DNA from 3 places in the Nonomuraea sp. NPDC050733 genome. Region 3 is predicted to be linked to each of the others. Evidence: riboswitches for the same ligand, from Rfam matches in the RefSeq annotation. Region 3 holds a riboswitch; each other region holds the start of a gene.
The links. A riboswitch is a leader RNA that binds a small molecule or an ion and turns the genes downstream of it on or off. The one in region 3 is predicted to bind cyclic di-AMP.

Region 1 (3,324 bases), on a different contig from region 3:
TGGCGGGCGTTGGAGAAGGCGCACCGCGACGGGCGGGCCCGGGCCATCGGTGTGTCCAACTTCACGGTGGAGGCGCTCACCCGGCTCATGGACGAGACCGGGGTCACGCCGTCGATCAACCAGATCGAGCTGCACCCGTGGCTCCAGCAGCACGAACTGCGGGCCTTCCACGAGGCCAACGGCATCCTCACCGAGGCGTGGAGCCCGCTCGGCCAGGGCCGGGGCCTGCTGGAGGAGCCGGCGTTCCAGACGCTGGCCGCCAAGCACGGGCGCACCCCGGCGCAGGTCGTGCTGCGCTGGCACATCCAGCTCGGCAACGTGACGATCCCCAAGTCGGTCACGCCCTCCCGCATCCGGGAGAACATCGACGTGTTCGACTTCGTCCTGGACGACGAGGACCTGGCGGCTATCGGGGCACTCAACGCCAATCGCCGCCTTGGGCCCGATCCCGCCACATTTGGGTAAAAAAGCTATGATCCCTCGCCATGAGGGATCTCGCATGGGGCATCGCGGCGACAGGCGGTATCGCACGGACCGTGGGCGCGGTCATCGCCGCGGAGCCCGGCATGCGGGTGGCGGCCGTCGGCTCGCGTGACCTGGACCGCGCCGACGCGCTGGCCGCGGAGCTCGGCGCCGAGTCGGCGTACGGCTCCTACGCGGAGCTGTGCGCCGACCCGGCCGTCGACGCCGTGTACGTGGCCACGCCCCACGCCCAGCACCTGGCGGTGGCCGAGGCGGCCATCGCGGCGGGCAAGGCCGTGCTGTGCGAGAAGCCGCTGGCCGCCTCGCTCGCCGACGCCGAGCGCATGGTGCGCCTGGCCCGCGAGGCCGGGGTCTTCCTGATGGAAGCGATGTGGATGCGGTTCAACCCGCTCATCCGGCGGGTGGCCGCCGACCCGCGCTTCGGCGAGATCCGCTCGGTGCAGGCCAGTTTTGGCTTCGCTTTGCCGTTCGATCCGGCGCACCGGCTGTGGGCTCCGGAGCTGGGTGGCGGGGCCCTGCTCGACCTCGGGATCTACCCGTTCGGGCTGGCCCAGCTGCTGCTCGGGGCGCCGTCGGAGGTGCGGATGACGGGCTGCCTGGCGCCGTCGGGCGTGGACGCGGAGGCGGGCGGCGTGCTGGTCTATCCCGGCGGGAGGCGGGCGCTGGTGGAGTCCTCGCTGCTCGCCTCGTTCCCCAACAGCGCGTACGTGGTGGGCACGGGGATGCGGGCCGAGATCCAGGCGCCGTTCTGGGCCCCGAACCGGGTCGTGCTCAGCGGAGCGTCGATGGCGACGGAGGTCCACGACCTCGACCCGGCCGACAACGGATACGCGGGTGAGCTGCGCGAGGTACGGGACGCCCTGGCCGAGGGACGGACCGAAAGCGAGATCATGCCACTGGACGAAAGCCTTGCCATGATGGGGCTTCTGGAGGAGGCACGCTCCCAGCTCTCCTAGCTGGGCATTTATCCACTTGTAATCCTCTTGCCGGATGTATTACCTTAAATCCTGTTCGTCGGCTTACGTCCGGTTTGCCCGTTCGTTGCCGGCCTATCGCACAGATCATCACAGGACCCCCCTGTGACCGCTGAATCCGCCTGAGCGCGGAACCGGGGACCCACTTCTCTTGGGGTGAATCGGCACTTCCTTGTGCCGTAGGGCAGCTTCCACGCCCGAACCCGTCAGCTAACCCGGTAAGCGGCATGGAAGCAAGGAGCATCCCTTCTCGATGGCCAAGCACCGTCTCCTCCGTGCCCTCACGCCCGGAACGATCCGCGCCACCCTCGGCGCGACCATCATCGCCTCGGCCGCCTTCGGCGCCGTCGCGCCGGCCAACGCGGACACCCCCGAGCACGTGGGGCCGGCATCCAACTCGTCCACCAGCCAGAGCGTCAACAGCCAGGCCGCCAACAGCCAAGCCGCGTCCGGCTCGCAGTACGGCCGGGTCAACGTGACCGCGCAGAAGGTCCTCGACGTGGCCCGCGCGCAGGTCGGCACCTCCGAGAACGCCTACGGCGGCGGCACCAAGTTCCAGCAGTGGTACGCGAAGTCGCAGCGCGCGCTGGAGACCGTCAAGCGTGACGGCGGCTCGCCGCAGGCCTACCTCAACGCCGCCTGGTGCTCGATGTTCGTCTCCTGGGTCGGCGAGCAGACCGGCGCCCGCCCGCAGGTCGGCTGGGACGCCTACACCGTCGCCCACGCCCGCTGGTTCGCCCAGAACCACCGCTGGGGCAGCGCGCCCAAGCCCGGCGCCGTCGTCTTCTTCTCCTGGAGCGGCAGCAAGAGCCTGGACGACATCAACCACGTCGGGTTCGTCGTCAAGGACAACGGCAACGGCACGATCTCCACGATCGAGGGCAACACCGGCAACGGCCGCGTCGAGCAGCGCGTCCGGCCGACCTCCCAGGTCGTCGGCTACGGCTACCCGAACTACGCCGGCTGACCCGGTCCCCCTACCACTCCCCCACCTCTCCCCAGAGGGAGCGAGCGCGCGCCTTCCCCCGGCGCGCGCTCGCTCGCGTTCCGGGCAGGTCTCTCGTACGCCTGACACCCCTCGTCCCGCCCCGGCCTTCAGCGGGTTGTCCGTTCCTGTGGCGTTAACGGGACAGATGGTATGGGAGCGCTCCCAGCGACCTTTTCGCGCTGTTTGCGGCCTTGAATCCGCTTTCACGGCGCCAAATCCGGCCTGAGGTAACGGTTGCGTTGCGGGCCGTTGACGGCCCCCACGCCATGAGGGCACTCTTTGTGGGAGCGCTCCCAAGACCTTCCCATCGCGGCCTCACGTCGCGATGCACCTCCCACATTCACCACCCAGAGGGGTTCCGAATGAAGAACCACAAGCGCTTCGTCGTGACCGGAGCCGCGATGACGGCGCTGCTGGCCATCGCGGCGTGCAGCAGCGGCGGTGGCGGCGCCACCCCGGCGGGCTCGCAGAGCAGCGCGGCGGCGGAGCCGGTCACGATCAACGTGCACACCTTCGGCGGCGGCGAGAACTTCGGCTACGACGAGGCCGTCAAGAAGTGGAACGCCGAGCACCCGAACATCCAGATCAAGTACACGAACCTCACCGACCGGTTCGAGGACGTGTACCTGCCGCAGCTCCTCCAGCGTCTCCAGGCGGGGGCAGGCGCAGGAGACGTGGTCGGCATCGACGAGGGCGCGATGGGCCTCATGGCGGCCCGTCCGCAGTTCTTCGCCGACCTCGGCCAGTACGGCCTGGAAAGCCGCAAGGCGGACTTCCCGGCGGCCAAGTGGGAGGCGGGCCTCAACGCGGACGGCAAGCTGTTCGCGCTGGGCACGGACATGGGCGGCATGACCATGTGCTACCGCAAGGACCTGTTCA
Region 2 (3,324 bases), on a different contig from region 3:
CTACACTCCCGCGTCCGACGAGGTGGGTCACAACGAGCGGCTGGTCGCCAAGGCGCTCGCGAGCTGGGGCGGTGACAGCGACGCGGTGCTGGTGGCCACCAAGGGCGGCCACACGCGGCCCCCGGAGGGCGGATGGGGGCTGGACGGCCGGCCGTCGTACCTGGTCGAGGCGTGTGAGCGGTCCCTGAAGGCCCTGGGCGTCGAGGCGATCGGCCTCTACCAGCACCACCGGCCCGACCCGGCCGTGCCGTACGAGGAGACGATCGGCGCGCTGCGCGACCTGCTCGACGCCGGCAAGATCCGGATGGCGGGCATCTCCAACGCGAACCCGCGCCAGATCAGGATCGCCTACGACATCCTCGGCGGCCGGCTGGCGAGCGTGCAGAACCAGTACTCGCCCGCGTTCCGCTCCAGCGAGCCGGAGGTGGACCTGTGCGAGGAGCTGGGCGTGGCGTTCCTGCCGTGGTCGCCGCTGGGCGGGATCAGCGCGGCGGGGCGGCTCGGCGGCGCGTACGAGGGGTTCGCCAGGGTGGCCGAGCAGCGCGGGGTGTCTCCGCAGCGGGTCTGCCTGGCCTGGGAGCTGGCGCGCAGCCCGGTCATGGTCCCGATCCCCGGGGCGAGCCGGCCGGAGAGCATCCTCGACTCTGTGGCGGCGGCGGACCTGGTCCTCACCTCCGAGGAGCTCGCCGCTCTCGGCGGCTGAGGCGGCCCGCCGGTTTCGCGCGGCGGGTTCGGGCGTGCGAAGCTTTGAATGTCCCCAACACCAGGAGGTCCTCATGACGGAAACACCGGAGCCGGAAGCCAGCGAAACTCCCGAGGACGAGTTGAAGCGCAAGTTCCGTGAGGCGCTGGAGCGCAAGCGTGCGCGGCAGGCCGACTCGGGCGCTGGTGGCAGGGGCGGCGACGCTTCCAAGATTCACGGCGCTCACGGACCGGCCGCCAGCAAGCGTTCCTTCCGGCGCAAGAGCGGAGGCTGAGGCGTCCGGAGCACGGGCTGAGACCTGGTTTCCTGGAGGGGTACGGCATGCCGTACCCCTCTTTTTCTTTGCCTGCAAGGTAGATCTTCGCCCGATTTATGGGCTTACCTTTGCTTTTGTCCGGTTCGCTGGCTAGAGTCAAGCGCATTCCGGTCAGTGACCTAGCCCTTCGTCAGGAAGCGGCGACTGGCCGGCGCCGAATCCCGCGCCGCGCGGGAACCGGGGACCCACCTCTGGGGTGAATCCGGCCGCACCTTGGCCGGTAGGGCATCTCCACGTCCGAACCCGTCAGCTAACCCGGTAGGCGAGATGGAGAGGACAAGACTTCATGCGCTACCGCGTACCCCCGGACGGGACAGTGTCACCAGCCGCCTCCTGAGCGGCACCCCTTCCCCCTGACCTTCTCTCGCGCTCTCGCGTAGTGCCCGTTCGGCGTTCTGCCCGGCTACGCGTCCCCATCTCTTCTGAGCGCGCCCCTCTGTACCCCACGTAAAGGACTTTTTCAACACATGTCCGAACGACTTGGCATGCGTTCCTTCAGCCTCTTCACGGCGGCCGTACTCGGCGCGCTCACCATCGGCGCCGGCACCACGGCGGCGCACGCCGACACCGACGAGGGCCAGCAGGTTCTCCTCAAGGGCTCGACCACCGCCTCCTACTTCTGGGACGACTCCTCCGGCCGCGCCGGCGACACCGGCCTGCCGGCCAGTGGCAAGCCCATGCAGAAGGGTCTGGCCGCCAGCCCCAGCTGGCCGCTCATGACCGAGGGCTACGTCATGTACAAGGGCAAGAAGGCCCCCTTCTTCGTCGGGGACCGCGGCCCGGGCGTGCCCTCCAGCAGCGGCGTCATGCTCGACCTCGACGCCAAGACCTTCGCCCAGCTCACCGGCGGCCGCTTCAACTCCAGCACGCTCGGTGTGGACGGCGTCGGCGGCCAGGGCCACATCAAGGTGAGCTACGTCATCACCAAGTGGGGCAACGGCGTGGGCAAGAAGAACCACCCGGTCGCCTTCTCCACCGGCGCCTGGCGTCGCGTCGACCACAACCCGGCCAAGCCGCCGGTGCTGGCCGAGGACAAGTCCACCGCTCCGGAGGAGTCCGGCGCCGGATCCGCCGGCAAGGGCACCTCCGTCTCGTCCCGTGACAAGGACCACGCCCGCGTGGTGAACGCCTCCCAGGCCACCACCCGCACCGAGGCCCGCGACGCCACCCCCGGCGACGAGGGTCTGAGCACCTCGGCCAGCCTCGCCCTGGTGGGCGTGGCCGCGGTCGGCGGCGGCCTGTACCTCGGCCGCGACCGCCTGCGCAAGCTCGTCCAGCGCTGACCCCCTCGTCCAGCGCTGACCCCCTCGGCCTGCGGCCGCCTCCCCCGGGCGGCACGCCGGCCGGCACCCGACCATCGGCCGGGTCCGGACGCCACCCCGTCCGGTCCGGCCTCCCCTGGGGGCCTGCCTGCCTCTCCATCCAGGCCCCCACCTCGCCACCCCGTTCCGGAACCGCCGCCGCCCCGGCGGTTCCGGGGCGGGGTGCGCGCATCTCAGCGCACACGGCCCTCCACGCACAGGGTCTCCGCGCACAGGGTCTCCGCGCACAGAGTCTCCGCACACAGGGTCTCCGCGCACAGGGATCGGCGTGGAGGCTTTACCGGCCCGCGATCCGAATGTCATTCTGTTTCTCGTGACCATGCGAGCGAAGGCCAACGGCATCGAGATCGCCTACGAGAGCTTCGGCACGGCCGGTGCCCGTCCCCTCCTCCTCGTCATGGGCCTCGGCGCCCAGCTCATCCACTGGGACGACGACCTGTGCCGCCTCCTCGCCGAGCAGGGGCACCACGTCGTCCGCTTCGACAACCGCGACGCGGGCCTGTCGACGCACCTGCACGACCTCGGCCAGCCCGTGTTCGGAGGCCCGGCGCCGTACCTGCTGGACGACATGGCCGACGACGCCGCCGGGCTGATGGACGCGCTCGGCTGGAGCGCCGCCCACGTGGTGGGCGCCTCGATGGGCGGCATGATCGCCCAGACGCTGGCCATCCGGCATCCCGGCCGGGTGCTCACGCTCACCTCCATCATGTCCACGCCCGGCTCGCGGGTCGCCCCTCCCACGCCGGCGGCGAGCGCGGTGCTGCTGGCCACGCCGCCCGCCGGGCGCGAGGAGGTGATCGCGCGGGCCCAGGACGCCTGGGCGGTGATCGGCTCACCCGGCTTCGAGCCGGACCGCGCGCGCATCGCGGACGTGGCCGCCCGCGCGTTCGACCGCTGCTTCGACCCGCCGGGCACCGCGCGCCAGCTCGCGGCCATCATGGCCTCCGGCGACCGCACCGAACGGCTGCGCCGGCTCGACGTGC
Region 3 (3,324 bases):
CTGCGCGCCAAGAAGCTCGACGGCGTCGTCCGCGCCTACATCGCCGCTCATCCCGGATGCGTGGTGCTCGACCTGGGCTGCGGCCTGGACACCAGGATGTTCCGCTGTGATCCCCCGCCCGGCGTCGACTGGTACGACATCGACTTCCCGGAAGTGGTGGACCTGCGATCCGAATGTCTGCCCGGCCGTTCCCACCTGGTCGGAGCCGACCTCACCGGCTCGGACTGGCTCACAGCCGTCCCCGGTGACCGGCCGGCGATGATCGTCGCCGAGGGGCTGCTCCCCTTCATGCCCGGCGACTCCTTCCAGACGATGACCCGCGCGCTGGCCGGCCATTTCCCATCGGGCGAGCTCGCGCTGAACGGCTACACCCGCTTCGCCGCCTGGGCCATGAAGTACCACCCGACCATCAAGGCACTCGGCATCACAGCCGCCCAGGGCTTCGACGACCCACGCGAACCAGAGTCCTGGCACGCCGGCCTCGAACTCATCGAGGAGCAGATCCTCACCCGCGCACCGGAAATAGCCCGGTTCCCGCAACCCCTGCGCGCGCTGACCCGTCTCACCGCCCGCAGCACGGCCTTGTCCCGGCAAGGAGCACGCATTCTCCGCTACCGGTTCTGAGCCCGTGCGGGCGGCGGTGGCGACAAGCGACGTTCCTTCAGGTTGTGGACCCGCCGCCGAAGGCGCTGGGGTGATGGAACGGAAATGTGCGCGAGTGCGCCCGCCCAACGAGATCGCGCGCTATCAGTGACCTGGACGGACGGGCCTGGCGTACGTTGCCGTTCGCGCCCACTCCGACGGCCGGAGCTGCAGGGGGCCGTTACTTGTGCGGCCGCTGCTTCCCGCCGGCTGTTCCCAGCGGCTTGGGTCCGTTCAGCAGCGGTGGAGATGTGCAGGCCGAGGAGCTTGCTGACGACAACGGCGGGCAGCTGCGAGGCGAGGTCCATCAGCGCGGTGCTGCGTCCGGGGCGGCTGTGCGCTCCGACCGTGTTCAGGAGGCGGTTCAGACTCGCAGGATGAATGTGCTTTCCGGCGTACTGGCCGGGGAAGAGCCAGCGGTGGCCGGATTCTCCGAGGACGGCCGGATGGTGGTCCGCGGTGGTCAGCTGGGCATCCTCACCGCGAGCCGGTACGGGGAGATGCCGGCCGGCCTGCGTCGTGACCACCTCGGCAGGACGGCGCTGTTCTACCTTGATGTGTCCTGGGGCGAGACGCTCCGCCGTCACCAGACGCGGCCTCAGCGTTCCCGATTCGGTCCCGACGAGATGCGGCAGTGGTACGTCGAGCGTGACGTGCGGTCGGGCGGTGGAAGCCGCGGTAGCGGGTCCGCGTCTGGGAGGGACGCGGGTGCCCGCGAGAGGGCCCTGAGGGCCGCTGAGCGCCGATCTCGGCTCCGCTGGAGCCAGGGGGCCCCGGGAGTTCCTCCCAGAGCGCGCGAAGACCCCGTCCCCAACCCGGGACGGGGTCTTCGTGCGTGCTCACAGGCCGGGACGTACCGCCCCCACGAACGACGACTTGCGCCATCCGCTGATCTTCTCGACGCGTACCGTCAGACCTGTCCGCGGCGAATGGACCATCTTGCCGTGGCCGACGTACATGCCCACGTGACCGAGCCCCCGGAAGAACATCAGGTCACCCGGCTGGAGGTTCTTCCAGGAGACCTTCTTCTTGACGCGTGCGAACTGGCTGTTCGTCACGCGGGGAATGCTCACGCCGGCCTTCTTCCAGGCGTACTGGACGAGACCGGAGCAGTCGAACGCGCCAGGGCCGGTGCCGCCGTAACGGTACGGGTCACCGATCTGCGCCTTGGCGACGGCGACGGCCGTACGGGCCTTCGCCTGCTGCCGGACGGCCTTGGAGGCCTTCGCCGTCTTGCCCGCGGCCGGCTTCACCGGCGCGGCGGCCGTGCCCGCCGAAGCCGTGGAAGGACCGGCCGTGGTGCTCGTCGTCCCTGCCGCCTGGGCCGCCGGAGCATGGAGGACCAGACCTCCGGCCGTCACGGTCATGGTGAGAGCGACGCCGCTCAGGGCGATTCGGGACAGACGGGGGTTGTGCGAGTGGGTAGACAGGATTTCTCCTTGGATCTTCCACGAACGCCTACCGGGTTAGCTGACGGATTCGGGCCTGGAAGTCGCCCTACGGCGCGTTACGCGCCGATTCACCCCTGATCCCGCTCGGGATCGCTGGGTCCCCGGCTCCGTGCCTCCTGGCTGCACGGACTCGGCAGGCCACCACCGCAACAAGTACGGATATCTACGGCGGCGACCGATGGATTGCTATCTCGTCCACATCGGTGGGACCGATGTTGGTTCGCGGCGCCATGGCTTGTTCGCCGCGACGCCAGAAGTTACGCCGAGAAGTCATGGCACGGCAAAGCACAGGTCAAGCTGTAAAGATCGCCATAAGGTGTCAGTAAGGTGACGACGCCCAGCTAGCCACCATGATTCGTTACGTAAATGTGACTCTGCTCACACTTGACGAATCAGGCGCCTGTCAGGACTCTTTCGTCACATTTGTCAGGTTTGTCCCCGGCATGACGGCAGGCCACGTGGCCATGAGCGGTCACTGATCGCTTCACTTCTTTACTGGCGTTCCCGTCACGAGAGGCGCGCGCGGCCGCTACACTGCCTCGCCACAGCGGGGCAGCGCCGTCGGTTCAGGGGTGAGGGACCCGCCGCGTGGCGCGCTACGGGCGGATGGCGCCGACGAGGGCGCCGCCGTACGAGGAGAGGGTGGCGACCTTGACGACGTCGCCCGTCTGCGGCGCGTGAACGATCTGGCCGTTGCCCGCGTAGATGCTTACGTGACCGAGTCCCGAGCTGAAGATGAGGTCCCCGGGCTGGAGCGCGTTCAGCGCCACCCTGCGCGAGGCACCCCACGCCCACTGCTGCCAGGTGGTGCGCGGCAGCGAGACGCCGGCCGCGCGCCACGACGCCTGCGTCAGCCCCGAGCAGTCCCAGCCGCCGGGGCCCGTGCCGCCGAACACGTACGGCTTGCCCACCTGCGAGTACGCGAACCTGAGCACGGCCGCCGCGTTGCCCGAGGCCGAACCGGTGTACTTGATGCCGGTGCTGTTCGGGTCGCCCGCCCGGTAGGCGCCGAGCCGGTCGAGGAGCTTCTTCTGCTGGGCGATGAGCTTGAGGACCTCGGCGCGTTCCTTGCGGACCGCGTCGCGCTCCTTGTCGGCGGCGGCCAGGGCCTCCTCGGCCTTGTCACGCTCGGCCTTGAGGCCGCGGTTCTCCCGGTCGAAGGCGGTGAGCTTGTCAGCGCGCTCGCGGGTCACCTGATCGGCCAGGGCGAGGCCGCCCAGGGTGTTCATGG

Region 1: it holds a riboswitch for cyclic di-AMP, as region 3 does, so the genes downstream of both, AB0H64_RS01310 (CHAP domain-containing protein) here and AB0H64_RS23250 (C40 family peptidase) in region 3, are expected to answer to the same signal.
Region 2: it holds a riboswitch for cyclic di-AMP, as region 3 does, so the genes downstream of both, AB0H64_RS06135 (hypothetical protein) here and AB0H64_RS23250 (C40 family peptidase) in region 3, are expected to answer to the same signal.

What each region holds. Positions count from the first base shown of each region.
Region 1 covers NZ_JBFAHO010000001.1:285,522-288,845, forward strand. The annotation lists gene AB0H64_RS01300 (aldo/keto reductase) at 1-465, shown strand, start outside; gene AB0H64_RS01305 (Gfo/Idh/MocA family oxidoreductase) at 486-1,439, shown strand; cyclic di-AMP (ydaO/yuaA leader) riboswitch at 1,558-1,697, shown strand; gene AB0H64_RS01310 (CHAP domain-containing protein) at 1,711-2,424, shown strand; gene AB0H64_RS01315 (ABC transporter substrate-binding protein) at 2,808-3,324, shown strand, end outside.
Region 2 covers NZ_JBFAHO010000002.1:562,515-565,838, forward strand. The annotation lists gene AB0H64_RS06125 (aldo/keto reductase) at 1-703, shown strand, start outside; gene AB0H64_RS06130 (DUF5302 domain-containing protein) at 777-977, shown strand; cyclic di-AMP (ydaO/yuaA leader) riboswitch at 1,162-1,299, shown strand; gene AB0H64_RS06135 (hypothetical protein) at 1,487-2,302, shown strand; gene AB0H64_RS06140 (alpha/beta hydrolase) at 2,661-3,324, shown strand, end outside.
Region 3 covers NZ_JBFAHO010000014.1:152,438-155,761, forward strand. The annotation lists gene AB0H64_RS23245 (class I SAM-dependent methyltransferase) at 1-624, shown strand, start outside; gene AB0H64_RS23250 (C40 family peptidase) at 1,482-2,009, opposite strand; cyclic di-AMP (ydaO/yuaA leader) riboswitch at 2,083-2,239, opposite strand; gene AB0H64_RS23255 (NlpC/P60 family protein) at 2,690-3,324, opposite strand, start outside.